3 regions of the Gemmata algarum genome follow, and region 3 is predicted to be linked to each of the others. Evidence: riboswitches for the same ligand, from Rfam matches in the RefSeq annotation. Region 3 holds a riboswitch; each other region holds the start of a gene.
What was found. A riboswitch is a leader RNA that binds a small molecule or an ion and turns the genes downstream of it on or off. The one in region 3 is predicted to bind cobalamin.
Positions count from the first base shown of each region.

Region 1: linked by a shared signal. The riboswitch ahead of R5W23_RS18930 (DUF6580 family putative transport protein) and the one ahead of R5W23_RS32520 (type II secretion system protein) in region 3 are both predicted to bind cobalamin.
Region 2: linked by a shared signal. The riboswitch ahead of R5W23_RS16045 (ribonucleoside-diphosphate reductase subunit alpha) and the one ahead of R5W23_RS32520 (type II secretion system protein) in region 3 are both predicted to bind cobalamin.

Region 1 covers NZ_JAXBLV010000189.1:158,042-167,576, forward strand. Annotated here, with positions in the region: gene R5W23_RS18920 (Dph6-related ATP pyrophosphatase) at 1-451, opposite strand, end outside; gene R5W23_RS18925 (cobalamin-binding protein) at 448-1,395, opposite strand; gene R5W23_RS18930 (DUF6580 family putative transport protein) at 1,407-1,949, opposite strand; cobalamin riboswitch at 2,068-2,259, opposite strand; gene kdsB (3-deoxy-manno-octulosonate cytidylyltransferase) at 2,292-3,053, opposite strand; gene R5W23_RS18940 (ABC transporter ATP-binding protein) at 3,133-3,855, opposite strand; gene R5W23_RS18945 (ABC transporter permease) at 3,848-5,038, opposite strand; gene R5W23_RS18950 (alpha/beta fold hydrolase) at 5,014-5,880, opposite strand; gene R5W23_RS18955 (acyl carrier protein) at 6,554-6,826, opposite strand; gene R5W23_RS18960 (polyketide synthase dehydratase domain-containing protein) at 6,826-9,535, opposite strand, start outside.
Region 2 covers NZ_JAXBLV010000180.1:64,429-73,963, forward strand. Annotated here, with positions in the region: gene R5W23_RS16035 (GumC domain-containing protein) at 1-439, opposite strand, end outside; gene R5W23_RS16040 (sulfite exporter TauE/SafE family protein) at 704-1,645, shown strand; cobalamin riboswitch at 3,173-3,382, shown strand; gene R5W23_RS16045 (ribonucleoside-diphosphate reductase subunit alpha) at 3,594-5,909, shown strand; gene R5W23_RS16050 (ribonucleotide-diphosphate reductase subunit beta) at 6,267-7,265, shown strand; gene R5W23_RS16055 (hypothetical protein) at 7,669-7,968, shown strand; gene R5W23_RS16060 (hypothetical protein) at 7,994-8,779, shown strand; gene R5W23_RS16065 (nuclear transport factor 2 family protein) at 8,924-9,268, shown strand; gene R5W23_RS16070 (hypothetical protein) at 9,427-9,535, shown strand, end outside.
Region 3 covers NZ_JAXBLV010000193.1:360-9,894, reverse strand. Annotated here, with positions in the region: gene rpmF (50S ribosomal protein L32) at 1-73, opposite strand, end outside; gene R5W23_RS20010 (HIT family protein) at 252-755, shown strand; gene R5W23_RS20005 (hypothetical protein) at 773-1,177, shown strand; gene R5W23_RS20000 (HEAT repeat domain-containing protein) at 1,207-1,827, opposite strand; gene R5W23_RS19995 (DUF1549 and DUF1553 domain-containing protein) at 1,976-4,120, opposite strand; gene R5W23_RS19990 (RidA family protein) at 4,245-4,712, shown strand; cobalamin riboswitch at 4,779-4,983, shown strand; gene R5W23_RS32520 (type II secretion system protein) at 5,275-6,066, shown strand; gene R5W23_RS19980 (SGNH/GDSL hydrolase family protein) at 6,147-6,776, shown strand; gene R5W23_RS19975 (DUF1559 domain-containing protein) at 6,965-7,846, shown strand; gene R5W23_RS19970 (transthyretin-like family protein) at 7,941-8,405, shown strand; gene R5W23_RS19965 (GRAM domain-containing protein) at 8,546-8,896, opposite strand; gene R5W23_RS19960 (nuclear transport factor 2 family protein) at 9,145-9,535, opposite strand, start outside.

The sequences.
Region 1 (9,535 bases), on a different contig from region 3:
CCAGCGTGGCCCGGAGCCCTGCGCCGATCATCTCCCGCGCCAGCGCGGGCGTGTCCGCCGGAGCCCCCCACAGTGGGAACAGCGGCTCGATCCCGGACCCGGCCAACTGCCGCTCGCGGTAGGCGCGGACATCGGCCAGGAACAGGTCACCGAACGCGAGCCCGCTGACGCCCGCGGCTCTCGCACGTTCCACGAGCCCGCGCATCCGGCTCTCGTACTGATCATTCGAGCACGGCCACGGCAACGGGACCGTCCACAGCGGTAGCCCGGCGGCCTCGGCCTGCGCGCGGACCAGTTCGGCCCGAACGCCGTGCATCGCCACCCGCCCGAACGCCTCGTTCAGGGTGGTCACCAGCCCAACAACCTCTACCTCACCGCGCTGTCGCAGAACGTGCAGCGCCCAGGCGGAGTCCTTGCCCGAACTCCACGACAACAGGACCTTCGGCCTCATACGCTCACCGGCCGAACGTTCTCGATCTCTTCGCGCGTCAGCCGGCGGGCGGCAGGCAACCCCGCGGGGAGCGGGTGAAGGGCGGGATGAAGCGCGTGAGCGACGATCTCGGCGCTGTCCACGAGGCGCGGCCCGGGCCGACTGAAGTACGCATTACCGTCGGTGACGTACACCCGCCCGGAACGAACCGCCGGAAGCGCCTCCCACCCCGGGCAGTCCCGGAACGCCGGAAGATCGACGAGCGTCCGCTCCAGCGAGAAGCCACAGCACGCAACCAGCAGCACGTCCGGCCGCGCCGCGACCACGTCCGCCCAGGCGAGCGTGCGCGACGGCCCCCCGGACACGCCGAGCACCTCGTCGCCCCCGGCCAGTCGAACCAGTTCCGGGGTCCAGTGCCCGCAACTGAACGGCGGGTCGAGCCACTCCAGCACGACCACCCGGGGGCGAGCGGTCACCTGTTCCGAACGCTTAGCGACCGCCCCGATCCGTTCACGCAGCGCGGCCACGGCGAGGTCCGCCCGTGCGGGCACGCCCGCCGCGTCGGCGACCAAGTGCAACGTGTCGAACACGTCCCCCAACGAGGTCGGTTCGAGGTTCACGACCCGCGGCCGGCCGGGCAGCGTACAGGCCGCCGCGGTCACCTCGGCTTCGGCCACCGCGCACACGTCGCACAGCGCCTGGGTCACAATCAGGTCCGGCTTCAAGCGCTCCAGCGTCGGCAGGTCAAGTGTGTAGAGCGCCCGTTGCGTTTGCAGACGCTCGCGCACCAGGGCGTCGATCTCACGGCTGGTGGCATCGTGCGGGATCAGCGTGCGGGTCACTTTGGGAAGCGCGGTCACGAACGCCGGGTAGTCGCACTCATGAGTCACCCCCACGAGCGCATCACCGAGCCCGAGTTCGCAAACGATCTCGGTGGCGCTGGGGAGCAGGGACACGATTCGCACGACCGCCTCCGTCAGTTGGCCGCCGCGGGCACGGGCTCGCGGACGGCCGGGAGCGCGCGCTCGGCCAGGGCCAGCGCGCCAAAAAGCAGCGCCACGAACGTCGCGTCCCCGAGCAGGGTGTTGCGGAAGTACGGAACCGCGGCGACGTAGCACGACACCAGTTCGCCGAGCGTGTGCGGGTAGAAAACCAGCCAGGTGGCGAAGTTGGTGGTGACGAAGAACTGGACCGCCCCGAGGAGCGTGACCGCCGCGGTCGAGGCCGCCGTCCGGCCCTTCCGCAGCCGGCGCGCCAGTAACACGTTCAGCGCGAGGCTCCCGTACACGGCCGGCACGAGCACGTGCATCCCGGCAGCGAGGTCGCCGGGAACCAAAGCGGCGAGCGGAACCAGAACCGCAAGCCGCCGGTCGGCGAAGCACGCCCCGGCGAAGATCGCCAGCGCCCCGACCGGCGTGAAGTTCTGCGGGTGCGAGAGCTGGCGCACAAGAGCCGCGGCCGCAACCAGCGACAGCAGCAGAAGAACGCGCGGCAAACGGGACTGGTAGTCGGTGAACACGCACGGCTCCTTGTTCGCCGGGACGGGCGAACCGGGTGCCTGCGGAGGGGCAAAAGCGGACAAACGGGTGCGCACGCGCACGGAGCGCCTGTCGGCCGGTCGCCTGGTTCCGAGGCACCGAACGGGTGAACGACAGGCAGGTCTTCTGGCTTACGGCTCGTAGCGGGCGGCGGGCGGCCTTCCCGTGACGAATCACAGTGGCGGGTGCCCGAACCCTGGCCGAACACAGCAGCGGCCCTGCGCCGGAATCGCACCGGCTTCCCTTTTCGTCGCGCCGCCCACGGGCGCGAACCTGTCGAGACGAATCTGACTTATGCGCCCGCCGACGGATCGGCCACGCGGTCACGCCGCGCGACGAACGCCGCTATCCGCCGAGCGGTACCACCGCACGAACGCGGCGTAGTCCGCGGGGGTATCGACCCCGCGGTGCGCGTGCGCCACCACCCCGACGCTGATCGTACCACCGGTGCCGAGCACGCGGAGCTGCTCCAGCTTCTCCGACTGTTCCAGCGGGTGCGCCGGCGTCGCGGCGATCCGCGGCAGGAACTCGCGGCGGTACGCGTACACGCCCAGGTGTTGGAGGAACCGGGCCGGGCGCGCGGCGAAATCCGGCTCGTCGTCCCGCACCGCCGGGATCGGCGAGCGCGAGAAGTACAGCGCCCGCCCGCGGTCGTCGCACACCACCTTCACCACGTTGGGGTTGCGATACGCTTCGAGGTCCGGAATGGGCACCGCCAGGGTGGCCATGTCGGACCCGTCACGCATCAGGTCGGCCAACAGGTCGATCGCGTCCGGTTCCAGTTGGGGTTCGTCCCCCTGCACGTTAATGACCACGTCCGCCGTGAGGGTCGCGGCGACCTCGGCCACGCGGTCGGTGCCGGACGGGTGGTCGGCGCGGGTCATCGCGACCCGCCCGCCGAAACTGGCCACCGCGGCGCGGATGTCTTCGTGGTCGGTCGCCACGACCACCGTGTCGGCGCACTTCGTCTCGCACGCCCGCTCGTAAACGTGCTGGATCAGGTACTTGCCGGTGTCCCTCAGCAGGGGCTTGCCGGGCAGTCGCGAGGACGCGAACCGGGCCGGAATCACAATCGCGACGCGCATCGGGCTCACCTCCGGGTCCGTCGAGCGCCCGGAGATTAAACCCACAACCGCCAGCGGACAAGGCGAACCGCGCCAACCGTCAGCCCGGCCCGCCGGCCGGCGCGGCGCGGCCGTTCGCGGAGTCGCTCACCACGCGCCCGTCTTTCATGCGGATCACGCGGTCGGCGCGCTGGGCCACTTCGTCGCTATGGGTGACCACCAGGAGCGCGAGGTTGCGCGCCTTCTGGAGCGACGCGAACAGGTCGAGCACCTTGACGGCGTTGTCGGAGTCGAGGTTACCGGTGGGCTCGTCGGCCAGCAGTATCGCGGGGTCGTTCGCCAGGGACCGGGCCAGCGCCACCCGCTGCCGCTCGCCCACCGAGAGCTGAACCGGCAGGTGGTTCGCCCGCTTGAGCATCCCGACCAGTTCGAGCAGTTCCTCGGCCTTCTTCGCCCGCGCCCGGGCGGAAAGGGCCGGCCCCTCGAACATCGGCACCTGCACGTTCTCCTTCGCCGTCAGCGTCGGGATCAGGAAGAACGACTGGAACACGAACCCGATCTGCCGGGCGCGGAAGTGGTTCAGGTTGTGGTCCTTCGAGAGCGGCTCGCCGCGGTAGTACACCTCCCCCGCGTCGGGCGTGTCGAGCACGCCGAGCAGGTTCAGGAGCGTCGATTTGCCGCACCCGGACGGGCCGGTGATCGCCACGTGCTGCCCGGCGCGCACGCCCAGCGTGACGCCGTTCAGCGCGCGCACGTCGCCATCGGGGTACGTTTTCGCGAGTTGCTCGCCGAAGAGCAGGTAGTCGGCGGGGCGGTCAGTCATGGCGCAGCGCCTCCGTCGGCAGGAGCCGGGCCGCCCGGTACGCGGGGTACGCGCCGCCGATTAACCCGATCAGGAGGGTGATCGCCGCCCCCTTCAGAATCACCACCAGGGACAAGTCCGGCTCAATGAACCCGTTCACCTTGGGCGAAAGAGTCAGCGACTGCATCCCAACAAACGCAATGACCACGCCCATGAGCGTTGCCCCCAGCGCGATCATGGCGGCCTCGCCCAGGATCATGCGGATGACCCGGAACCGAGGCCAACCGACCGCCCTCAGGATGCCGATCTCGTGCGTGCGTTCCAGCACCGACATCGCCATCGTGTTCATCATGGTGATCGTGCCCACCGCGAACGCGATCGCCGACACGAGCCAAGTGATCGCGCGGATGAGCTGGAGTTGCGACACCTGCTCGACGTACTTGTCCGGCGGGTTGGCGACGAGCCGAACGGTCGGGTCCTTCGCGTCGCGAAGCGCCTCGATCTGCTGCCGGACCGCTTCCACTTCCGCGGTCGAATCGGGGCCGCCCTTTTTGACGCGCACGGAGAACCCGGTCACCTTTCCGGGTTTGGTGTGTAACGTTTGTCCGTCGTCGAATGGGACGACGGCCCCGCCCTCTTCGAACACGACCCGGCTTTTAAAGATGCCGACGATTTCATAAGGGTTGTCCGGGTCGCCGACGAACCGTAACTTCTGACCAACGTTGTGCCCGACGTTCCCCTTGTCCCGCAGGTTACCGGCCAGGATGCGGCCGATAATCACCTTGTGCTGATCGCCGGGTTGGAGCAATCGGCCCTCGATCAGCTCCATGTCCTCGTAGCCGAAGTTGTCCGGCTTCCAGCCCTGGACCAGGATGATGTCGTTGTCCACCGTGCCGCTGTCGCGGTACACGTTAGCGTTACCCACCAGCCCTTCGGACACGCGCTCCACCTCGGGCATGGCCCGGGTGGCCGCGACGAGTCGCTCGCTGAACTCGCTGTCCAAACCGAACGGCTTGCCCTTCTGCATGACCACCAGATCGACCCGGCGGACATCGAACGCCGACTCGACGGACCGCTCGACGTTGTAGCTGACCGCCAGCAGCGCGATCATGCTACCGACCGCGACCGCCAACCCGAGCACCGTGAGCGCGGTGCGGACCGGGCGCCGCGTGAGGTTCTTCAGGATAAAGGCGGCGAAGTACATCGTTCTGGTGGGGTGAGTCGCTTCAGGTGCCGCCGAACAGCATCGGTGAAGCCAGCGGTGTTATCGAACATCGCGAGGTGCTTGGCGGCCGGAATGATCTCGGCCGTACACCCCGAAAGATGTTGTTCTAGCCAACGCGACGTTGCAAGGAAGGGGGAGAATTCGTCGTACAGAGCGACCACCGGTCTACGGATGCCGGCCAGCACGTCGGCGGTCAGCCCGGCCTCGGTCAGCACCTCTTCGCCGCACGTCGTTTCCGCGAGCTTCGGGAGCTGACGCAGCCACCCGCGCCCGAACGGACCGAAGATGTCTTCCAGCTCCTTCAACTTCGCGGAACTCAGGGCGGCGGTTTCACGGAACAGCCGGGAGAAGTCCACCGTCTCGCCGAGTTCGACGCCCACCTTGGCGAACTGCTCGCGCAGATCGACCCAGATGCTCATCTTCCCGAAGTTCGGTTCGACGTGCTTCAGCCCCGGGAAAAACGAGTCCGAGAGGATCACGCCGGCGACGCACTCGGGCGCGACGGCGGCGGCGTGCATCGCCACCACCCCGCCGAAGCTGTGCCCGACCAACACAGCGGGCTTGAGCCCGAGTGCAGCGTGGAGCTGGCGGAAGTCCTCGACCATCACCGCGGACGTGTACCCGGTGGCGGGCCGGGCGCTGGCCCCGTGACCGCGCATGTCGTAGGTGGTGACGCGGTACTCGGTCGCAAGCGCCTCGGGCAACCCGCTCAGCACCCACACGGCCTGGTTGCTGGTGACGGCGTGAACGAGCACCACGTCCGGCCCGGTGCCGTCCTGCTGGTAGAAGAGGCGCGTGCCGTTAACTTCGACTTCGGGCATGACTGCTCACGTGCGGTGTGGTACCAATCCGGTCTGTTGCGGCACTTCTGGAAGCTCCAACGGCTTCTGAAAGAACCAGTGGTGCCGTGCGGTTGGTGCGTGGTTGCAAAAAGCAACCTGCCCCCCCAGCCCCCTCGTCGTGCTCGCCGGCCCGGTCAGCCGAGCTTCCGTTGGCCGGCGGGAAGGGAGGGGGTGGCGCCGAGAGGAGCGGTCCCGGCGCGGGAGGGGTGCGCGAAGCGGACCCACCCCCAACCCCCTCCCTGAAGGGAGGGGGAGTAAAGGCAACCTACCCCCCCCAGCCCCTCGTCGTGTTCGCCGGCCCGGTCAGCCGAGCTTCCGTGAGCCGGCGGGAAGGGAGGGGGTTGGCGCCGATAGGAACGTTCCCATAGCGAGAGGCGCGTGCCACGCTTGGCGTTCGCCCGTGTTTTGCTCCCCTCCCTGCAGGGAGGGGCTGGGGGTGGGTCTGCGCCCCGCGCACCCCGCCCGCGCCGGGACCACTCCTCTCGGCGCCACCCCCTCCCTTCAGGGAGGGGGCCGGGGAGTAGGTTGCCTTTACTCCCGCGTGTTCCTTCAGCTCCGAGACCACTGCTCCCCCCCCGGCCCCCTCCCTTCAGGTCAGGGAGGGGGCCGGGGGGTAGGTTGCCTTCCTGCTCCGCTCCCTCTTCGCCCGGTATCAGACGTGCTGTTGCAGGAAGGCGACGAGGTCGCCGAGTTCGAGGTCGTCCGCGGCCCGGTCGCGTAGTCCCTTCAGGAACGATCCGAAGGGCAAGCGGCGCCCGAAGTGGGCGTCCAGCCGCTCGGCCAGCACGACGAGGTCGATGGACGCCAGCCCCAGATCGCCGAAGGCGCGGGTGGACGCATCGACCGCGTCGGGAAAGTCGCGGTCGGGGAACGTCTGGCGCACCACGTCGCTCAGCGCGGAGAGAACTTCGTCGGCGGTTCGCATCAGGCCGGCTCGCACAGGGTGGTCGCGACGACCGCGTCTTTGTTACGGGCCGTCTGAACGCGGACCGCGGCCCCGCCCGCGGTCACCCGCGCGGCGCCGGTGTTCGCGTCGAGTGATTGTAGGGTGCAGCCCTCGCGCGGAACGCCCAGGGCGTCGGCAACGGCCCCACAGGCGACCGCCGTTCGGGCCTCGGCGTCGGCTTCCGGCGTCGCGTTCTTGGGAACCGTTTGAAGGGCGATTCCCACCCGCTCGGCGAACGCCGCGAACGCCGCCACCTTCCCGTCCGCAACAGCGACTGCCACGTTCGGGAACGCCTCGCTCTTGGCAGCGCCGCGCGGTCGGCACACGATCCGCCCATCGGCGGTTTCTGTTTCCATGTCGGCGGGGAACATCGCCTCGCCGTGCTTCTGCGACCACGCGCTGCGAACCGCGTCCTTCGCGAGCATCCGCCCGAAGAACCAGTCGTTCAGTTCGGCGTCGGTGCCCGACCAGGTGCCGAACACGGCCAGTTCGGCCGGCGTCATCGTCACGCGCGCCCCGGCGGCGCGCAGCACCGGCTGCTTCAGGTCCGCGGGCGGTTCCAGGAAGTAGCACTTTGCAAATGCGGAGTGCGGAGTCGAATTGCCTTGTGTCTTCTGTTCCGAATTCCGAATTCCGAATTCCGAATTCCCCGTGGCGGCTTCCGCCCACTCGCGGCTCAGGTAGTACTCGTCCTTCGGCCCGAAGAAGTTGACGTGCCCGAACGGCAGGTAGAACCGCCAGTAGCCCGCGCCGGTGAGCCGCAGCCACACGTTCCCGGTCTCGTCGAACACTTCGAGGCCGTGCCGGAAGTGCCGGGCCGACTCCTGCTCGTTGTGCCCGCGCACCAGGACGTGCGCGCCGACCTGCGGCGTCGGGCCGAAGTACTCGACCTTCTGCACCTCGAACGGCAGCAGGATGCGGCCGGTCCAGTCCGGCTGCTCGAGGTGCCACGCCCCCAGGATGTGCATCGCCGCATCCATGAGGACGGGGTCGAGGGCGAACTGCGGGTCGGGGTTCGAGCGGAACCACGTGTCCCGCGACTGCACCTCCAGCGTCCCCTCGATCCCCTCGCGCCCGGTGGTGTCGAGCGTGCGGATCATCTGGAACACCGGCCCGTGGAACATGTTCCGGCGCAGGTCCTCGACCGTGCTCTTGCACGGCACCGCGTCGGTCAGTTCGAACGGCAGCGGCGCCGGCGGGTCCGGGTAGCGGTCGGCGAGGAGCACCACCGCCTCCGCGGACGCCTTGCCGGCGCCGTCGCGGAGGAACGAGTTGCCGAGGTCGCGCACGTCCGCCCGGACTTCGACGGCGCCGGTCCCGGGATCGACCACGGCGACCGTCGCCCGCACCTCAAGCGTGGTCGTTTCGGGGTCGAGCGGGAGCCACCGGAACAGCCGGATGTTGCGCAGCCCGATCACCACTTTGCCCGGTACGAGCAGCGACGCGGCCTCGGCCATCGCTTCGAGGCTGAACGTCATGGGCAGCACGGGCAGCCCGTTCTGCCCCGGGTCTTCGCGGCTCACCCCGCGCCCGCCCAAAGTGTGGTCGGAGGCGTACCGGTCCTCGCGCTCGTCCAGAACGCGCCGGAACACGATCTCGCGCCCGGGCTCGTGATGAACCACCGTCTCGACGAGACAGAATGGCGGGAGCGCCTCGGACGCCGGAGCGGATACGGGCTCGACGGGAACGAGGCGATCAACAGCGGGCGCCGGCGCCGAAGGAACGAACGGGCTCCCGAGGAACGCCGACATCACCTCGCGCTGGGTGTCGAGGAACTGCCCCATCACGCGCAGGTAGTCGTGTACGGCAAAGTCGGACCGCCCCACCGCCCTCCGCTCGCCCGCCGGTCCGGTGGGCGCAGCTTGTTGCAGGTCGGCGGAACTCCCCTTCCCTTCCCAGTGACCCACAGAAGCTCCGCTGACAGGGTCGGCGAGAACGGTGAGGGGACCGGGGGCCGGGTCTTCGTCCCGCGCCCCGAACAGGTGACCCAAGTTGAGTTCAACGCCGTGCGCCACGAGTTGTGCGACCATGTGGTTGATCTGCGTCGGGCCGCTCTTGCGGGGGACGTTGGCCGGGATCGCGGCGAAGGGCTTGCCGCGCAGGATGTCTTCCACGAAGGCGGACAGGTTCCCGCGCGGGCCGCACTCCACGAACAGCCGCACCCCGTCGGCGTGCATGTTCTCGATCAGCCGCGTGAACTCGACGGGGTGAACCCAGTGGTTCACGGCCAGTTCCCGCATCGCGTCCGGGTCCGAAGGGAACAGCGCGCCGGTCGAGCAGCTGTAAATGGGCGTGTGCTGGCCGCCGAACGGGACGGCCGCGAACAGCTCGCGGAACGCCCCCATGTACGGCTCGAACAGCGGCGTGTGGTACGGCCGCTTGAACGGGAGGCGCTCCGCGATCACGCCCTTCTCGGCGAGCGCCGATTCCACCGCCGCGACGAGGTGGGTCGGCCCGACCGCCACACACTGGTGCGGGCAGTTGTCCATCGCGACGATCACCGCCCCGCCCGCGACCGCCTCGGCGACCTCGGTGATGGTCTGTTTGCTGGCGCCCACGGCGAGCAGCGCCACATCGGGGCCGCCGGCGTCGGCCTCCTGGCGCTGCATCACCTCCATGATGTCGGGCAGCCGCGAGCCGTGCGACTCGCGCGTGTCCATTGCCCCGCTCGCCAGCAGCGCGCCGAGC
Region 2 (9,535 bases), on a different contig from region 3:
CGCCGAGTTCGTCCGGGGCGTCGCCGAACAGCCTGACGGTGACGACGCCGCTCTCGCCCGCTTCGACGGTGAGCCGGCGCTCGAGCTCGAGGACCGCCGGCCCGGACTCGTCGGGGGCGTTGGGGGCTTCGAGCGCGCGGGTGAGCAGGGCACGGTCGCGGAACAGGAACGCGGCCCGCTGGCGCTCGGCGTCGGACACGGTGGGCTCGCCGGGGGGCGGGCGCAGCAGCACCCGGGCGGTGGCCCGGTACGCGCCGCTCGGGTGCTCGTCGGGCGCATCAACCAAGCTCACGAGGCCCATGACCAGGGCCGCGACGAGCCCCAGCGCCAGCCCCGGGAGCCACCACGGGGGCGGAGGGAGCCGGGGCGGTTCGGGGGCGGGGAGCGGTTCGGGAGCAGGAGCGGGGGTTAGTGCTGGTTCGGGCGATGCGTCAGACACGCGGGTTCGCTCCTTTGGTACGCGGCATAAGGGGTGCGAAGTCGCCCGGCGCGTGGCCGTGCGCGAACGGTTCGCGGCGCCCGGCCGTGGCCCGGCGGTACACGGCCGATGGCACGCCCCGGTGTAACGGCGGCGGGGGAGTTCGCGTCCCAACAAATCGGGAGGGACTGTACCGCGACCGCGCGGCCGTTGGGTAGGCCAACTTGGCGGCGGGACGCGCTCTAGAATGCACCGGGCTGCCGTGCGGCCGTTCAGGAGGGGCGGGTGGAAACCGAGCGCGTACTGTTGCTGGTCGGGACCGGGGTGATTTCGTTCGTGCTGAGCTACGTGGGCGCCGTGGCGGGGCTGATCCTCGGCCACCTGCGCCTGCCGCTTCTGGTGTACGTGCTGGGGAACCCGATCGCCGGGGCGTCCACGAACTTGGCCGTGTCCGGGGCCGGGGCGCTGGCCGGGTCGCTGAAGCACGTCCGCGACGGCCGGGTGTCGGGCAAGGTGCTGCTGATGATGGGCCTGCCGTCCATGATCGGGGCGGTGATCGGGGTGCTGTTCTTCGTGTCCGTCAGCCCGGTGTGGTCGCACGTTGTGATCGGGGCCATGCTCGTCTACTCGGGCGGGGAACTGGTCCGCGCCGGCCGCAAGGAAGAGAAAGGGGCGGCGGCCCCGGCCGGGAAGCCGGGCCGGTGGCTGGCCGTGTGGGAGATCGTCATCGGCCTCATTCTGGGGGCGGTGGCTGCGATCACGGGGCTGATGCTCGGAACGATCCGGCTGCCGATGATGATCCGGTGGCTGCGCCTCGACCCCGCCGTGGCGGTGGGGAGCAACATGGTGATCGGGTGCGCGACGGCGGTGGCCGCCGCGATCACCGCGTGGGGCGCCGGCGGCGGGCTGCACCCGCTGAGCCTGCTGATCGTCGGCCCGCCGACCATCCTCGGCAGCTACTTCGGCGCGCGGAGGACCGGCAAGCTGTCCCCGGCGAAGCTGAAGCGCCTGGTGGGCTGGGTGGTGGCGGGGTCGGGCGTGTTCATGATGGCCCTTGCGGCGCCGGCGCTGCTGCTGCGGTCCCCGTCCGGTGCCCCGGCGCGCGGGCCGACCGAGCACCTTCCGGACCTGCGCCCCGAGGCCCCGCGCCCGCCGCACACGTCGATGGGGTTCATCGAACTCGACGACGACCCGGACGACGATCCGGACGACGCCCCGGATAATTGACTCGCTGTACCGGTGCCGTTCGCTGCGTTGCCGCGGGTCGCGCGTTCGGCACATCGGGCATTTCCCCACCGCAATTCCCCCTTTTGGAGCTTCCGGAAGTTTTCCACTACCCCGCGACCGGTTTCGAGCAACCGGCCGGCCCAAAATCCGTGCCCGAAAAGCGAACTCGCCTGCACATGACATTCGCCGCAACTCATTTGAATTCAAAGCATTGAGTCTCGATCGCTGCACTCGAACTCCGTCACATCGGTGCCCCGCTCCTGTGCTTGGGGGTGTGGGATTCGGTGGTAGCTGTGCCCCAGCGAGCTGCCAGCGAACGACCCGCGAATGGGTAGCGGATGTCCAGTCGAGTCGCTGACGTGGCGCTGTAAGGCGTTCGGCAGGCGCAAAATGACTTGGCCTGGGGCCACAACAGTTCGGGTCGCCAAGGTGGTGGGTGTCGGTCACCACCCGCACCCGCTTGTGCGCGCGGATGCGGGCCGCCCGGCCGTCGTGCTCCTGGGCCGTGTGCGGGCGGATCAGTCGCGCGAACGGGAGGTGGTACGCCACGCGCCCGAACCGCCGCGCCGGGACCGGTTCCGTCATCCAACTGCTCCTGCGGGACGCCGCGCCCGACACCGGGGGACCTTCCGGCCGATGGCACCGGCCACCTCGGTCACCCCGCGCCGCCGGGGGGGGGCGCCGTAAGTCCTGCCGGGCGCTGCCCGGTTCACACCGGTCATAGTGGTCACCGCTGTTCCTGTTTTCATCGATCGAACATCTTCTCGCCGGTGTAACGTCGGCGGGCGCTCGTTACACGCGCGGGGGCGGCCCAGTGTTACGGGGGGGAAGACGGGTGTGGCCGGGTGACCGCGCGTGACCGGGGAGACCGACCCCACGGCCCTCTCGCCGTGCTCGCCGGCCCGGTCCGCAGAGCTTCCGTGGGCCGGCGGGAAGGGAGGGGGTGGCGCCGGGAGGCGTGGTCCCGGGGCGACATGCGCACGCGGGGCGAAAACTCACCCCCCGACCCCCTCCCTGAAGGGAGGGGGAGCTAAAGCCACCGCGCACCCGAAGCGGAATCGGTGTGCCGATGCCTTCCTCCCCTCCCTTCAGGGAGGGGCTGGGGGTGGGTCGCCTTTGGCCTTGAGTGTGGCCCGCTCGCTCCGCGAGCGGTTGCGAGTTCGTGAGGGGGCATTGCGTACCGGTCAAGTGATACGCGGAGCACCGCTCGCGGAGCGAGCGGACCACACTCAAGGCAGAGCCCGCGTGCTCTGCACGCCCCGGGATCACTCCTCCCCGCGCCACCCCCTCCCTTCCCGCCGGCCCACGGAAGCTCTGCGGACCGGGCCGGCGAGCACGGCGAGGGGGCCGGGGGGTAGGTTGCCTTCGGGGCCGGGGACATTTTCACAGGCCGAACGCCTAACCCCCGTTACAGCGCCGCAACCGGTTCCGGCCCGCGTAACGCGCACGGCTTGCCTGCCTTGCACCCGCGGCGCCGCGTTTGCCACGGCCCGCGGATTTGGTTGCGGCCGGCAGCGCGGAACGCCGATGATGGTGCCTGTCGTCGGTTCGGCCGCGCCTCGCGCGGCTGACTAAAAGGGAACCCGGTGGAAATCCGGGACTGCCCCACGCAGCGGTAACGGGAACGACCGCCGTCACACGCACTGGCCCAGGTGGGCCGGGAAGCGACGGCCAGTAGGTGTGCGGTTCGCCGCACCGGCCCGAAGTCCGAAGACCTGCCGCCGACCCGCGCCGCGCACACCCTGCGCCGCGCGGACACACCCGTGCCTTCGAGGGGAAGGCGGCGGGCGGCCGGCATCCGTGCGCTCGCGCACGTACCCATCCGCCTGTGCTCTTTCCCCGCGCGCACCGCGTTCACCGGGAGAGAGCCGTGACCACCCCCGCCATCGACCTCACAATCACTCCCCCGCCCGCGGGGCGCCCGCGGCTCCCCGATTCGCCGTCGCTCATGCAGGTCCGCAAGCGGAGCGGCGCGCTCGAAGACGTTAACGTGAACAAGATCGTCCGCGCGGTGCAGCGGTGCAGCGGCGGGCTCCCCGGCGTGGACCCGATGCGGGTCGCGGTGAAGACCATCGGCGGGCTGTACGACGGGGCCACCACCGCCGAACTCGACCGGCTCTCGATCCAGACCGCCGCCGGACTCATTTCGGAAGAGCCGGAATACTCGCGGCTCGCGGCACGGCTGCTCGCGACCTACGTCGATAAGGAAGTCGCCAACCAGGACGTTCATTCGTTCTCGCAGTCGATCGCGGCCGGGTACCGGCACGGGCTGGTCGCCGAAGGTACGATGGCGTTCGTCGCCGCCAACGCCCGCAAGCTCAACGCCGCCGCCGCCGAGCCCGCGCCGGACCTGTTCGAGTACTTCGGGCTGCGCACCGTGTACGACCGGTACCTGCTCCGGCACCCCGACACGCGCCACGTCATCGAAACGCCGGCGTTCTTCTTCCTGCGGGTGGCCTGCGGGCTGGCCGAGTCCGCCGCGGACGCGATCGAACTCTACCGGCTGATGTCCGCGCACCGTTACCTGCCCAGCACCCCGACGCTGTTCAACTCCGGCACCGCACGTCCGCAGATGTCCTCGTGCTACCTGCTCGATTCTCCCGCCGATGCCCTCGAAGCCATTTACGACCGATATGCCGACGTTGCGAAGTTGTCGAAGTTTGCCGGCGGGATCGGGCTGGCGTACCACCGCATCCGCTCGCGCGGGTCGCTGATCCGCGGCACCAACGGGCACAGCAACGGCATCGTCCCGTGGCTCAAGACGCTCGACTCGTCGGTGGCGGCGGTGAACCAGGGCGGGAAGCGCAAGGGCGCGTGCTGCGTGTACCTGGAGACGTGGCACGCGGACGTGGAAGAGTTCCTGGAGCTGCGCGACAACACCGGCGACCCGGCCCGGCGCACGTACAACCTGAACCTCGCCAACTGGGTGCCGGACCTGTTCATGCGGCGCGTCGAGGCGGGCGAGCCGTGGTCGCTGTTCGACCCGAAAGCCGTCCCGCACCTGACCGACCTGTTCGGCGCCGCCTTCGACGCGGCCTACACCGAGGCCGAGGCGAAGGGGCTGGCCGTGAAGTCGGTGCCGGCCCGCGACCTGTACGCGCGGATGATGAAGACGCTGGCCGAGACCGGCAACGGGTGGATGACCTTCAAGGACGCCTGCAACCGCGCGTGCAACCAGACCGCCGAGCCGGGCGCCGTCGTCCACAGTTCCAACCTGTGTACCGAGATCGTCGAGGTGACATCGGCCGGTGAGACCGCGGTGTGCAATCTCGGTTCGGTGAACCTGGCCCGGCACGTCACGCGCGACGGGTTCGACTTCGCGGCGCTGGCCGAGACGGTCCGCACGGCGGTGCGGTTCCTTGATCGCGTCGTGGACGTGAACTTCTACCCCACCCCGGAGGCCGCGGCGTCGAACGCCCGGTGGCGGCCGGTCGGGCTCGGGGTGATGGGGCTTCAGGACGTGTTCTTCAAACTGAAGCTGCCGTTCGACGCCCCCGCCGCGCGCGAGCTGTCCCGGCGCATTCAGGAAGAGATTTACTACCACGCGCTGGCGACCTCCTGCGAGTTGGCGGCGGCGCGGGGGCCGCACCCGTCGTTCGCAAGCACCCGCGCCGCGACCGGTGTACTTCAATTCGACCTGTGGGGCGTGGAGCCGACCGACCCGGCCCGCTGGGCGGCGCTGCGGGAGCGGGTGCGCACGACCGGGCTCCGCAACTCGCTGCTGGTCGCGATCGCGCCGACGGCCACCATCGCGTCGATCGTGGGCGCCTACGAGTGCGTGGAGCCGCAGGTGTCGAACCTGTTCAAGCGGGAGACGCTGTCCGGCGAGTTCCTTCAGGTGAACCGTTACCTTGTAGACGACCTCAAGGCGCTCGGGCTGTGGACGGACGCGGTCCGAACGAAGATCAAGCTCGCCGACGGCTCGGTGCAGGCGCTCGCGGAACTGCCCGCGGGGCTGCGCGCGGTGTACCGGACGGCGTGGGAGGTGCCGCAGCGGGGGCTCATCGACATGGCCGCCGAGCGCGGGCCGTTCATTGATCAGAGCCAGTCGCTGAACCTGTTCTTGGAGAGCCCGACCATCGGCAAGATGTCGTCGATGTACATGCACGCGTGGAAGAAGGGGCTCAAGACCACGTACTACTTGCGCTCGCGGCCGGCGACCGCCATCGCGAAGACGACCGTGACGCCGACCGCCGCGCCGGCCGACACGTCGGCGGTCGCCTGCTCGCTCGAAAACCCCGGCGCGTGCGAGGCGTGCCAGTGAGAGGCAGGCGATAGTCTCAAGTCAGCAAGCCGAAAGTCATAAGAACGCGTGGCGGAATGAGCCCCGCTCGTGGTAGCGCCGCCGGCCCGAGGCGAGACGGTGGCACCGAAGCTCGATGGAGAAGTCAAGCGATTTTTGACAGGATCAACAGGATAGACAGGATTCAGAATTCATCTGCCTCTATCCGGTAGATCCTGTTAATCCTGTCAAAAATTGTCTTCGTAAGTGCGAGGGTGCATAGGTGCGAAACGCAGCCGCGGCCATCCGCCCCCTTTGTCCCTGTTCGAGAGTCTCGGTCAACGCAACCACACCCGGGGCGCGAATCCCCGGTTCACCGACGGCACGGAGGCCGTTTTTATGCTCCTCGATCCCGGCATGAGTCTGACCCTGCGCCCGATGCGATACCCGCCGTTCTTCGAGATGTACAAGGACGCGATCAAGAACACCTGGACCGTGGACGAGGTGGACTTCTCCACCGATCTCGCGGACTTGCGGGCGCGGGTGACGCCTGCCGAGCGGCACCTGATTCACCGGCTGGTGGCGTTCTTCGCCACCGGGGATTCGATCGTCGGCAACAACCTGGTGCTGAACCTGTACAAGCACGTGAACGCGCCGGAGGCGCGGATGTACCTGTCGCGACAGCTCTACGAGGAGGCGCTGCACGTCCAGTTCTACCTCACGCTGCTCGACAACTACCTGCCGGACATGGCCGCACGCGAGGCCGCTTTTGCCGCGGTGGACAACATCCCGTCCATCAAGCTGAAGGCCGACTTCTGCTTCAAGTGGATCGACTCCATTGAGGGGTTGGACCGGCTGGAAACTCGGGCGCACCGCCGCGCGTTCCTGCTGAATTTGGTGTGCTTCGCGGCGTGCATTGAGGGGCTGTTCTTCTTCGCGGCGTTCGCTTACGTCTACTTCCTGCGCTCGAAGGGGCTGTTGCACGGGCTGGCGACCGGCACCAACTGGGTGTTCCGGGACGAGAGCGCGCACATGGCGTTCGCGTTCCGGGTGATCGACACCGTGCGGCGCGAGGAACCCGACCTGTTCGACGCGGAACTGGAAGCGCAGATCGTCGCGATGCTGGGCGAGGCGGTGGAGTGCGAGACCGCATTCGCCCGCGACGTGCTGGGCCAGGGGGTCGCGGGCTTGTCGCTGGCGGACCTGCGCAGCTACCTGGAGTACGTGGCGGACCGGCGGCTGGAGTCGCTCGGCATCGCCCCGGTGTTCGGGGCTAAGAATCCGTTCGGCTTCATGGACCTGCAAGACGTGCAGGAGCTGACCAACTTCTTCGAACGCCGGGTGTCCGCCTACCAGCTCGGCGTAACCGGCGCCGTGGCGTTCGAGGAAGAGTTCTGATATTAAGGCGGCGCGTGTGATACGCATGGATGAGGTCCGTCTGGCCGCCACGGCCCTCGATCCCCGATGATTCTGCCCTATGTGTATCTCGTGCCGCCGTGCTATAATAACTGACTGCGACAATTGCCAACGTTGCTACTACTTCCGCTTGTAATATTTGCTGCTAGCCGGTGAACCGCCGTTGATGGTCGATCGCGCGAGATGGGTGTGACGCGAAGGAGGCGAGTTCGGGGCAGCATGCAAGGAATCTTCACGCGGCCTTCGCGCTATGCGCAGTTGCCCAGGCAGCCTCTTGCGGCTCGTCCCCAAGACTGGTAAGAACTTACAGACTCTTACCAGTCTTGAGGACGCGGGGCCGGTGCTTCGCACACTAAACACTGGTTCGGCACAAGAGGGCGCTGCGATGATTCCGTGCGTCCAATGCAATGGCCCGCTCGTTAGCGCCGTCCAGCACGGCAGCTTCCTGCTGCGGTGCCCGGCGTGCGGGGCCAACTACAACTGCACCTCGTGGTGCGCCATCGGGCCGACCATCAACCATCGGGTCGCCGTGTTCCGCGAGGGCGAGGAGGCCACCGGGCCGGTGTTGGTCGGCATCGGGGCCGAGGTGTGGCAGCGGGTGCAGGACCTTGCGTCCGACGGCAGCTTCCTCCACCTGCGAGCGGCAGAGGCCGAACCCGGCGCTGCACCTGACACCGCCGGCTGATTCGGGACGCACCGCATCCTGCATCATGGCGGTGCAGGTGAGCTATTTTGTTCGGCAACCCGAGGACGGCGGCAGTGTGGGGCACATGAATCCAGAAGAGTTGATCATCGCTGAGTTGACTGGACGGCCGGTGCCGGTGATTCCCGGTCAGCGGTTCGTCTTCGTCGATTACACCGACGTCTCCGAGGGCGAATGGCCCGTTGAGGTGCGTGGTGAAGGCCCGACACCGTTCCTCGCTCTCAAACGAGCGATGCAGCGCGACTTAGCTTCTGGGGGCATTCGAGGCTGGGGCGATGATCCCACCCAGTGGCCGTTCTTCGACACGCTGCCCGAAGAGGTTCGTAACAGCGGCGACCGCGATCTGATCTTGTTCCTCATTAGCGTGTCCGAAGGCTACATGGCCAGACACGGCTGGTTCTCATTCACAAACAAATCGGTCTACCTCGACGAACACATGGAGGCCTGTCTGCCATGCGCTCGGTGCGTCTGCGCTTGGGACGCCGAGCCACCGCTCCAAGAAGCGGCCTTCGGGCTGTACTCCTTCGAGCCGGTCGCGTTCTCTCCCAATTGGCGCACCGAAGCGGTTCTGGCGCTCGCACGGCACATGTGCGATTCGGAAGATTTCAACGCCTTATCGATTCTGGCTGATGCGCTTCAGGACGCGGGTTGCGAGGATGAACGGGTTCTGAATCACTGCCGCGATTCGCGGCCGACGCACGACTGTGGCCGTTGTTGGGTCGTGGACTTGGTACTCGGTAGGGGATTCGTATCAGAAGCCGAACCCAGCGCTGCACCTGACGCCACCCGCTGATCTGTGACGTGCCGCTGACTGGATGATGGCGGTGCAGGTGAGCTTCATTGTTCGGCGAGCGGCCCCTGCGAGATGTCCTGGCTGCCGTCGATAGCGCCTTCAGATGGGGGGGACGAGGTGTTGGCTTCCGACTACGAGCAATTGATGCAGAGTAACCTCGCCGCCGTGTTCAGCGAAGCGGCCCCTTCGGCCAGGATGCAGGCCATTGAGGCCCTGTACTCAGCCGCCCCCACGCTCTACGAGCCCGGCGGGGTAGTGCAGGGGCGCCAAGCGATTTCCGACACGGTCGGGAGGCTACTCGCGAGCCTCCCGACCGGCTTCGCGTTTACAGTGGCCGGGCCGACCGTGGGACACCACGATATGTGCTGCGTTCGGTGGCGTGGCGGTCCGCGGGACGGCTCGGCGTTGATCACCGGGAGCGATGTTGCCCAGATCGAGGATGGCAAAATCAGGGCGCTGTACGTGTTCATCGACCCCGCGCCGCACTGAGGTCGCGGCCGGTGGCCCGGCGAGACGCACCCCGGATGTCGAGCGTGAAGGCGCCGAACCCGGCCTGCACTTGACACCGCCATGCGATCTGTGGCGCACCGCTCATCGTGTGATGGCGGTGCAGGTGAGTTCATCGTTCGGCAAGAGAGGGCATTCCGATGAGCAAGCGTTTGGGGTGGGTGGGCCTCGCGGCTTTGTCCGTCGCCGCCGGCTACGGCGTGTACGACACCATGCAGTCTTTCTACCCGCTGCGGAGCAGCCAAGAGG
Region 3 (9,535 bases):
CGGGCACAACGGCGTGGTGACTGCGCCGCGTGCCTTTACGGGAGCGGGAGGTCCGCCTCTTGGGTACTGCCATGACGCTATCTCGCGGTCGTAGTCTGGTTCCTAATCAAGAACGGCTATGTTAGGACCGCGTACAACGACAGTCCAGCGTAACACGCAAGAAACGCACCGCCCGAACGGCTCCGTAGGATGAGGTTAGTGCCGCCGCCTCACACGGGACAGGTGGCGCGCGGGTTCTCGCGGGGGAGCGCATGGATCACTTGTGGGCGCCGTGGCGGCTGTCGTACATCACCGGACCCAAACAGGCTCCCGACGGCGGCCCCGCGTGCTTCCTCTGCCGCGCCGCGACCGGGACCGGTGCCGACGACCGGGCGAACCTGGTCGTTCACCGCACGGAACGGTCCGTCGTGGTGCTGAACCGGTTCCCGTACAACAACGGGCACCTGCTCGTCTGCCCGCTGGCGCACAAGGGCCGGTTCGACGAACTCACCCCCGAAGAGTTGCTCGACTTACAGCTCGTGATGCGCCGGTTCATGGGCATCATCGAGAAGCGGATGAACGCCGACGGGTTTAACGTCGGGTTGAACCTGGGGCGCCCCGCCGGGGCGGGCGTGCCGGGGCACCTGCACTGGCACGTCGTCCCGCGGTGGAACGGCGACCAGAACTTCATGGCCGTGACGGGCGACACGCGCGTCATTTCGCAATCGCTGGACGCACTGTACGATCTCCTCGCGGAAGAGCTGGCGAAGGTGTGAGTTGCGCCGGGGGTAGCATGGAAATCGTACCGCACGTCCGCATCGGAAGGGTGCGCCTGGGGATGTCGCAGGAGGAAGCCGAGTGGCTTCGCGAGTCGGGAATGCAAACCGATTGCCGGGGCGCTCCGCCGGTGGTGGCGTTCATCCAGGTGAGCAGGCGGGTGTGCGCAACGTACCGCGACGTTGACGTGTTCGAGGACCCGGCCACGGAGGTCGTTGCCGAAATCGTGCGGCTCGAAGGGTTGAACCCGGCCGACTACCCGCCGGGCCGGCACCAATACCTGTTCCCGGCGCTCAACTTCGCACTCTGGCGGGGCTACGTGAACGACGACAACCCGGACGATCACCAAGGCTACCACTTCCAGGCCGCAAGCATTCACGCTCCCGGGTACGACACGGAAAGCGGCGCTCAATCCGCGTAAACGAACTCGTTCAGGTTTCGCAGCGCGCATCAATCGTGTGCCGCGCCCGGCCGGTGCGACTGGCTTTGGATCAAGGCCGCCCGCACGTCCTCGTCCCGCTCCGAAGCCAGCGCCGCCTCGATCGCGGGTTGCGCCCAGCCGGCGTGCTCGGGGTAGCGGCCGAGCGCGGTCGCGACGACTTGTCGAACTTCTTCGTCGGGGTCGTTGAGGTACGGCAGCAGGTGCCGCAGCCCGACCGATGCGGCTCGGCGAACGTTGCCGACCTCGGCCGCTTCCCGCTCCAACTCACGTTCCAGGGTCTTGCCCTGCTTGCTCAGAATGTCGCGCCAGACCGGCTCATCGACCGGGCCGGCGGCGTGGACCTCCAGATAGCCGGCACCGGTCGCAACGCAGGCCAAGAGGAGAGCGATCGCGGATTTGTCTTGGACCTCGGGCGCGGTCAACAGCTCGTACAGGAACGGGACGGCAGCGGCTGACGCCGGGTACACGGTGCCCTGGTGCCAAATGTTACCGAGCAGTTCGTCGGACGCCTCTTCGCGCTCCTGCGGGTCGGGCGACGCGAGCGCGCGGAGCAACTCCGGTACGTCGGTCGCTTCTCCGTAGGCGTGCGTCAGCGACGACCAGCCCACGGCGTCAAGGCCGTCCAACATCAAGAGCCCTCACGGCGAACGATCAACGGTTGTGTCGAAACACAACCGGCCGGTTTGGCAGGGCGTGTCGATGGCAGTAAGTGTCTGGCATGGGATCGATCGTGGGCGCCGCCGGTTGTTGTTGCGCTCGTGCCAAACTTGGGGCCGCTCAATCCACGTAAACGAACTCGTTCAGGTTCAGCAGCGCGTGGCACAGGTCGGCGCGGGCTTCTTCGTCGCTCCCCTTGTGCCGGGCGAGGTAGCCCGCCATCGCCGCTTGCTCTTCGCTCGTCGGGGGGCGGTTCACCGCGACCAGAAACGCCCGGCCCACGAACTTCTCGCGGTCCGCGCCCGCCTCTTTCGTCACGCGGGCGGCCAGTTGCTTCCCGAACCCGATCACCAGCGCGTCGTTCAGCATCGCCAGCGATTGCGGGGCGGTCGTGGTCACGAACCGGCGCGCACAGGTTTCGTTACGGTCGGGCGCGTCGAACAGCGTGAACAGCGGGTAGCGCAGGTTCCGCTTCACAAAGACGTACACGCTCCGGCGGTTGCGCTCCGACGCATCTGCGGTCGGCGTCCACCGCCCGGCGGAGGACTTCTGCAACTCGGCGGGCAACTCCGGGAACACCCCGGGGCCGCCGGCCTTCAGATTCAACTGGCCCGACACCGCCAGCATCGCGTCCCGCAGCGCCTCCCCGTCGAGCCGGCGCCGCGGGTACTGCCACAGGAGCTTGTTGTCGGGGTCGGCCGTCGCGCCCGCTTCTTCTCCCCTGGCCCCCTGGCGGAACGCCGCCGACAGCACCATCAGTTTGTGAACGTGCTTCAGTGACCAGTTCTTCGCAACCAGTTCGTCCGCGAGCCAGTTCAGCAACTCGGGGTGCGTCGGGCGGTCGCCGGTCACGCCGAAGTCGCTCGACGTGCGCACGATCCCGTACCCGAACCGCTGCTGCCATAGGCGGTTCACGATCACCCGCGCGGTGAGCGGGTTCTCGCGCGACGCGACCCAGCCGGCGAGCGCGGCGCGGCGCCCGACGGAGCCGTTCGTCGGCTGGGGGTCGGCGTCGCGGTCGTCGATGGTGGCGATGAACCCCGGGTCCAGCTTCGCGCCGGGCTTCTGCCAGTTCCCGCGCTTGTAGAGGTTCGTCGGGGGAGGCGTCGGGAGGTCCGTCATCGCCATTGCCCGCGGCGGTTCCGGGGGCTTCTCGTTCGCCCACTGTGCGAGCTGCGCCTTGAGCGCGGCCACCCGCTCTTTCTCGGCGGGCTTGAGGCTCTTGGACACGTCCCCGCGGACGTTGACCTGCTTGTCGATCAGTTGCCCGAGCTGCTTCTGAATGGGGGTGCGGCTCTCGAACGGGATGTCGAGCAGGCTCGCGTACTCGTCGGGGAACCGGGTCCGCTGCTTCGCGCTCGCCTTCTGTTGGTATGGACCCTCGATCGCCTCGATCGCGGCCCGGATCTCGGCCGTTTTCGCCTCCCACGCGGCGAGCTTCTTCTGGTACTCGGCCCGCGCGCCGGGTGTCAGCAGCACCGCCTCGGTCGGCCACATGCCGGCGAAGAACGCCTGGAGCCGGAAGTAGTCCTTCTGCGTGATGGGGTCGTACTTGTGGTCGTGGCAGCGGGCGCAGCCCGACGTGAGCGCGAGGAACGTGCCCGAGGTCGTGTCGGTGATGTCGGTCAGGACCTCGTAGCGGCGCTGCTCCAGGTTGACCGCGTTGTACTCCTCCGGGTAGTGCCGCAGGAACCCCGTGGCGACGAGGGCGTCCGGGTCGTCGGGGTACAACTCGTCCCCGGCGAGCTGCTCCTTCACGAAGCGGTCGAAGGGTTTGTCGGCGTTGAAGCTCTTGATGACGTAGTCGCGGTACCGCCACGCGTTCGGGCGCGGCGCGTCGGCGTTGAAGCCGTCGGTTTCCGCGAACCGAACCACGTCGAGCCAGAACAGCGCTTGGCGCTCGCCGTACTGCGGCGAGGCCATCAGCCGATCGACTAGCTTTTCGTAGGCGTCGGGGGAGTGGTCGCGCGCGAACGCTTCGACCTCTTCCGGGGCCGGCGGCAGGCCGATGAGGTCGAAGTACGCGCGGCGGATCAGCACGCGGCGGTCCGCTTCCGGCGCGAACGTCAGCTTGTGTTCGGCGAGTTTCGCGAGCAGGAACCGATCGATATCGTTCCGGGCCGCCGTCTTCTGTGCGGGGGCGTCCGGCACCGCCGGCCGCTTGAACGGCTTGTACGCCCACTCCGCGCCGGGCTCGGCGGCGGGGACGGGCGCGGCGACGATTAGCAGAAGAGCAGCGGCGGAAAAACGGGGCAGCGACCGCATTTCCGATCCCTCGGGTGGGCACGAGTACCTGCCCACGATCTTACTTCAGTGCCGCGCGAGAAGAAATCGGAAACTGGCGACGTACAACAGCCCGGCACGATCACACCCGATCCTGAGGTCCTCAATGGGCGAACGCGAACAGAAGCTCGAAGCCGCCGGGTTCCCACTTGACCGCGGCCCGAAGGAGGGCGCGGTCATCGACCTGCTCTCGGTACTCGGCGATACGGTCTACGCGTCGGGCCAGGTGCCCTACGACGCCGGGGTGCTGACCAGCAAGGGCAAGGTGCCGTCGCAGGTGTCGGTGGAGGAGGCGACCCGGGCCGCGGCACTGTGCGCGGCCAACATTCTCCGCGCCGTCGTGCTCAAACTCGGCTCGCTGGACCGCATCGAGCGGGTGGTGCGCGTCACCGGCTACGTGAACGCCGACCCCGACTTCACCGACTGTCACCTGGTCATCAACGGCGCCACCAACTTGCTGAAGGAGGTGTTCGGGCCGGAGGCCGGGCGGCACGCCCGCACCGCCCTCGGGATGGGTCAGTTGCCGCTCGGCACGAGCGTCGAAGTGGAGGCGATTTTCCAACTCCGAAAGTGACCCACGACCGCCGGGCGCCGGGCGCATTCGGCCCCCACGCGTTGACGGTGGAACGGGGGGCGATATCTTGGAGAACGCTGGACGGGTTCCGTGCCGCCCCCATCGGGCGGCGCGGACGAAGAGGGAAGCCGGTGCGATTCCGGCGCAGGGCCGCTGCTGTGTTCGGCCAGAGCTTCGCGCAACTTGAGCCACTGCGGGTGACCGCGGGAAGGCCGCGCGAGGCTCGCTAAGAGCCGTTAGCCAGAAGACCTGCCCGTCAGCGATTCCACTGTTCGAGGCCCCGGACCGGGCCGGCGGACGGGCGACTGCTTCTTCGTGCTGCGCGCGCAGCCGGCTGGCCCGTTTTTGCGCTCCCGGTCCGCCCGAACCGCTCTCGCCCGACCCGGCGAGAAGGAGCTGACCTGTGCGCCGTTCGCGTCCGTTTTCTTTACGTTCCACTCGTCTTTCTTTAAGTCTCCCTCGTCTTTCTTTACATCCCACTCCTCTCACCCCCCTCGGGGGGCTCACGCCCCCCGCTCGCCGGCACCAACCGGCCGCGTTCACGCTCATTGAGCTGTTGGTCGTGATCGCGATCATCGCCATTCTCATCGGGCTGCTGCTACCGGCCGTCCAGAAGGTGCGCGAAGCGGCGGCGCGAACCAAGGGCCAGAACAACATGCGGCAGCTCACCCTCGCCGCGATGAACTTCGAGTCCGCCCACGGTACGCTCCCCCACGCCTACGAGCTTCAGACCGCCGACTACCTTCAGGCCAAGTACCTGTTCGGGTACGCGACCTCGGCCCCGCCCAGCTACGCGGTCGTCTCGGTGGACCCGACCCAGGGGATTCTCAGCCCGTACTACGAGGGCAACAACACCATCAACGTGTCCCCGAAGTTCGACGCGCTGCGGTCGAGCATCGCCCCCGTGTTCCTCGGTTCAACGGGGGGGTACGCCTACAACCGGAACCTGATCTCGAACCCGGCCAGCCCGCAGTCGTACACCGTCAAAGTGCCGGTGAAGGGGCGGACCATTTCCACCATCCCCGCCACCTCGCAGACGTACATGTTCGCGGAGGTGCTGCTGCTCAACTCGAGCGGGAGCCTGACGGAACAGGGGTCGTGCATGTTCGGCTCGCCGCTCATCACGAACCAGGCGACGAGCGCCTACGGCGCGGCGTTCTCGCCGTTCTGGTGGAACGGCCAGTCGATGGTGTCGTTCGTGGACGGGCACGTGGAGCTGCGCGGCCCGATGACGCCGGAGCCGTCGGTAGCGCCCTTCTCCCAAACCACCTGGGACACGGCGAAGACCACCTTCAAGTCCATTCAACTCGGCTTCCTGCCACACGCGGCGGACGGGCGCTACACCACGGACTGAACCCGCCGGCAGGCGCCCCTGTCGTTGGAAGGAGCCGCGCCGCGTGCGCGGCTCTTTTTATTCCCAATGGGGCTGCCGCGATGAGCCACGTCGTTCTGCTGGGCGATTCGATCTTCGACAACGCCCTCTATGTTCCAGACCGGTCGCCGGTGATCGAGCAGGTGCGCCGCGTGCTGCCCGCAGGTTGGAAGGGCACGCTGGTCGCCGTGGACGGGGCCACCGTTGAGAGCATCGCGTTGCAACTGCCGCGTGTGCCCGCCGACGCCAGCCATCTGGTGCTGAGCATCGGCGGGAACGACGCGCTCCTGGCCGCGGGGCTCCTGCGCGAGCCGGCCGTGACCGTGGGCGACGCGCTCGCCACCCTCGCGGAGGCGCTGGCCGAGTTCCGCACCGCCTATCAGCGGATGTTGCAGAGCGTCCTCGCGCTCAAGAAGCCGACGGCCGTTTGCACCATCTACGACGCGATTCCTGTGATCGGCGCCGCGGAGCGGGCCGCGCTGGCGGGGTTCAACGACACCATCGCGCGGGCCGCCGTCGGGGCGGGGCTGCCGCTCGTCGATTTGCGGGTGGTCTGCGACCACGCCGGCGACTACGCGCCGGTGTCGCCCATCGAGCCGTCGGTGGTGGGCGGGGCGAAGATTGCGGACGCCATTTGTCGAATGATTGCGGGACACGACTTCGGCGTGGCGCGAACGGTGGTGTGGGTGTGACCGACCGGAGCAAGCGGTACGTTCTGCGCGGGTTACACACGGGCGTGAATCGCGCAGAGCACACGGGCGGGCCTGTCTCGGGAGAGCCACTCTTTCGGTTTATTGTTCTAGATTCGATCTGGTGTGCTTCACACCAAACAGCCGGACCAACCGGCGCACACTATCACGTCTTGTTTTGAAGGTTTCGTATGTTCTCTCCCGTTTCGCGCTCGCGGCGTGCGTTCACGCTGATCGAGCTGTTGGTCGTCATCGCCATCATCGCCATCCTGATCGGGCTGCTGTTACCGGCCGTGCAGAAGGTGCGCGAGGCCGCGTCCCGCATGAAGTGCCAGAACAACCTCAAACAAATGGGGCTGGCGTTCCACAACTACAACGACACGTTCAACAAGCTCCCCACCGGGTGGGTCACGACGACCGCGACCAAGCCGAGCCCGGGGTGGGCCTGGGGCGTGCTGATCCTGCCGATGCTCGAGCAGGACAACATGTACAAGTCGCTGGCCCCGGACCTCGTCACCCCCGGCGCGCCGGCGGTCAACTCGCTCACCCAGAGCAAGCTGGCGGTCTTCCGCTGCTCCTCCGATCCGGCCAGTGACGACACCCACCCGGGGTACCAGTCCTACGCCCGCTCCAACTACGCGGTGAACCGCGAGGTGACCGGGCCGGACGCCAACAACAACCCCACCAACCTGACGATCCAGACCATCAGCGACGGGTCCAGCAACACCATCCTGGTGGGCGAGCGGGACTCGGTCATCACCAGCGGGGCCATCTGGCCCGCCCGGTCCAGTGTGTCGTCGGCGAGTTTCGAGGGGCGCCCGGGGCGCGGGCTGAACATCAAGCACTCGAACGTGAGCAGCCCCGGCTCCGACTGCGCCCGGCTCGGGTTCACCAGCCAGCACTCCGGCGGGGTCAACTTCCTGCTGGGCGACGGGTCCGTGCGGTTCATCCGCCAGAGCATCGACGCGGACCAGTCGGCGGACCAGTGCGCGTACCCGGCGGCCACCGGCAACTACACGTTCCAGAACCTGATCCACCCGACCGACGGGTACCCGATCAGCGGCAACTTCTGACGCCCCCGCGGGCACGCACTCGGAGCCGCGGGGGACCGCGGCCCTCCCACAACTCCCCGGCGCCCGGCGCGGCGCCGGCACACCGAGGACGACCATGCGCAAATTCAGGTACACGATCCGGGCCGCCGGTTTATTCCTGTTCCTCGCCGCGCTCGCCGGGTGCGGCGGCGGCGGTGCGTCCGTCGAGGGGACGGTGACGTTCAACGGCGAACCGGTCGAGGAGGGCGGCATCAACTTCGTGCCGGCGGACGGAAAGGGCACCAAGATGGGTGCCGAGATCAAGAACGGGAAGTACGCCGTACCGTCCGACCGCGGCGCGCAACCGGGCAACTACAAGGTCGAGGTCTACTGGAACAAGAAGACCGGTCGGACGTTGACGGACACCGCCGACACCGGCGCCAAAACGAGCGAGACCAAGCAGGTGATCCCGGAGCAGTTCAACACCAAGACGACCCTGACCGCCGACCTCAAGGGCGGGAGCAACGCCGCAGTCAACTTCGACCTGAAAGGGACCGCGGCGAGCGGCAAGGGTAAAGGTGCCAAGGCGGTCGGGGACTGATCGGCTCTGGTTCTTGAGTGTGGCCCGCTCGCTCCGCGAGCGGTGCTTCGCGCATCAAATTGACCATATCCAATGCGTCCTGATGGTGTTGCAACCGCTCGCGGAGCGAGCGGGCCACACTCAAGAACCAAGGAACGCTGTCAGCGGTCGTCCTCGTCTTCACGTTTCCGCCGTGCTTTGCGGATGGCGCGGAGCCACTCGTCGCGCCCGAACAGCACGAACCGATACGTCTTGCCCTTCACGGTGTCGACCGCCAGCGAGTTGGGAAATATCGGGATCAGGCCGAGAAACTTCGTCCAGCACTTCCGGGCGCCGGCGATGTCACGCAGCGGAATGGCTGTGGTTCCGGATTGCACGTTGAACGCGTGGGCCTCGAAGATGAGCCGGTGGGTGGTCAGATACAGCCACCCGCCGGCGGCCTCGATCCCGCGCTGAAGGTTTGCGGCCGAGTCCCACAGAACGTCCTCTTCGTCTCGCAGTCGGGTTTTCATTGCGGCCCTGTGGCGGGTGGCGCCGGCTTCGTTACCGGCCTGGCTGTTGCTTTTTGTGGTACAGGGATTCCGATCTGTGCGCGCAAAAAGGCCGCACAGACCGGAATGTCTGTGCCACAAATCAGATGCGATCGTCATTTCCTGGTGCGATCGGTGCGAGGTGGTGGCTCGCGGAGATTGCCCCCGCCTGCTGACGCAGGTGGGTAACGCGCGCACAACTGACGAACGGGAAGCGGCCGGATTCGCCATCACGCCGGATCGGGCGTCGCGGCGGCGAACGCCTTCGCGGTGTCGTACAGTTCGAAGTAATCGACCGCGAGGCCGTCGCGGAACCGCCACCGGTTCGCGACGTGCGTTTCCGCGGTTTTACCCGTCTTGAGGTTGCGGAACGCGCACACCCCGAACACTGCCACCCGGTCCCCGAAGGCGATGATGTCGTGTACGGTGTAGTGGACCATCTCCCATTCCGCGCTGAGGGCGGAGAAATACCCGCGGGCGGCGTCCTTCCCGGCCCGGGCGGCCGAGAACGTCATGCCCGGGGCGCCGTCCGCCACGGAGCGCATCTGGATGTCGTCGGCCAGGAGCGCGACCCACGTGTCGACACTGCGGCCGCGCGAGTCGTGCCACTGCTGGTACGCG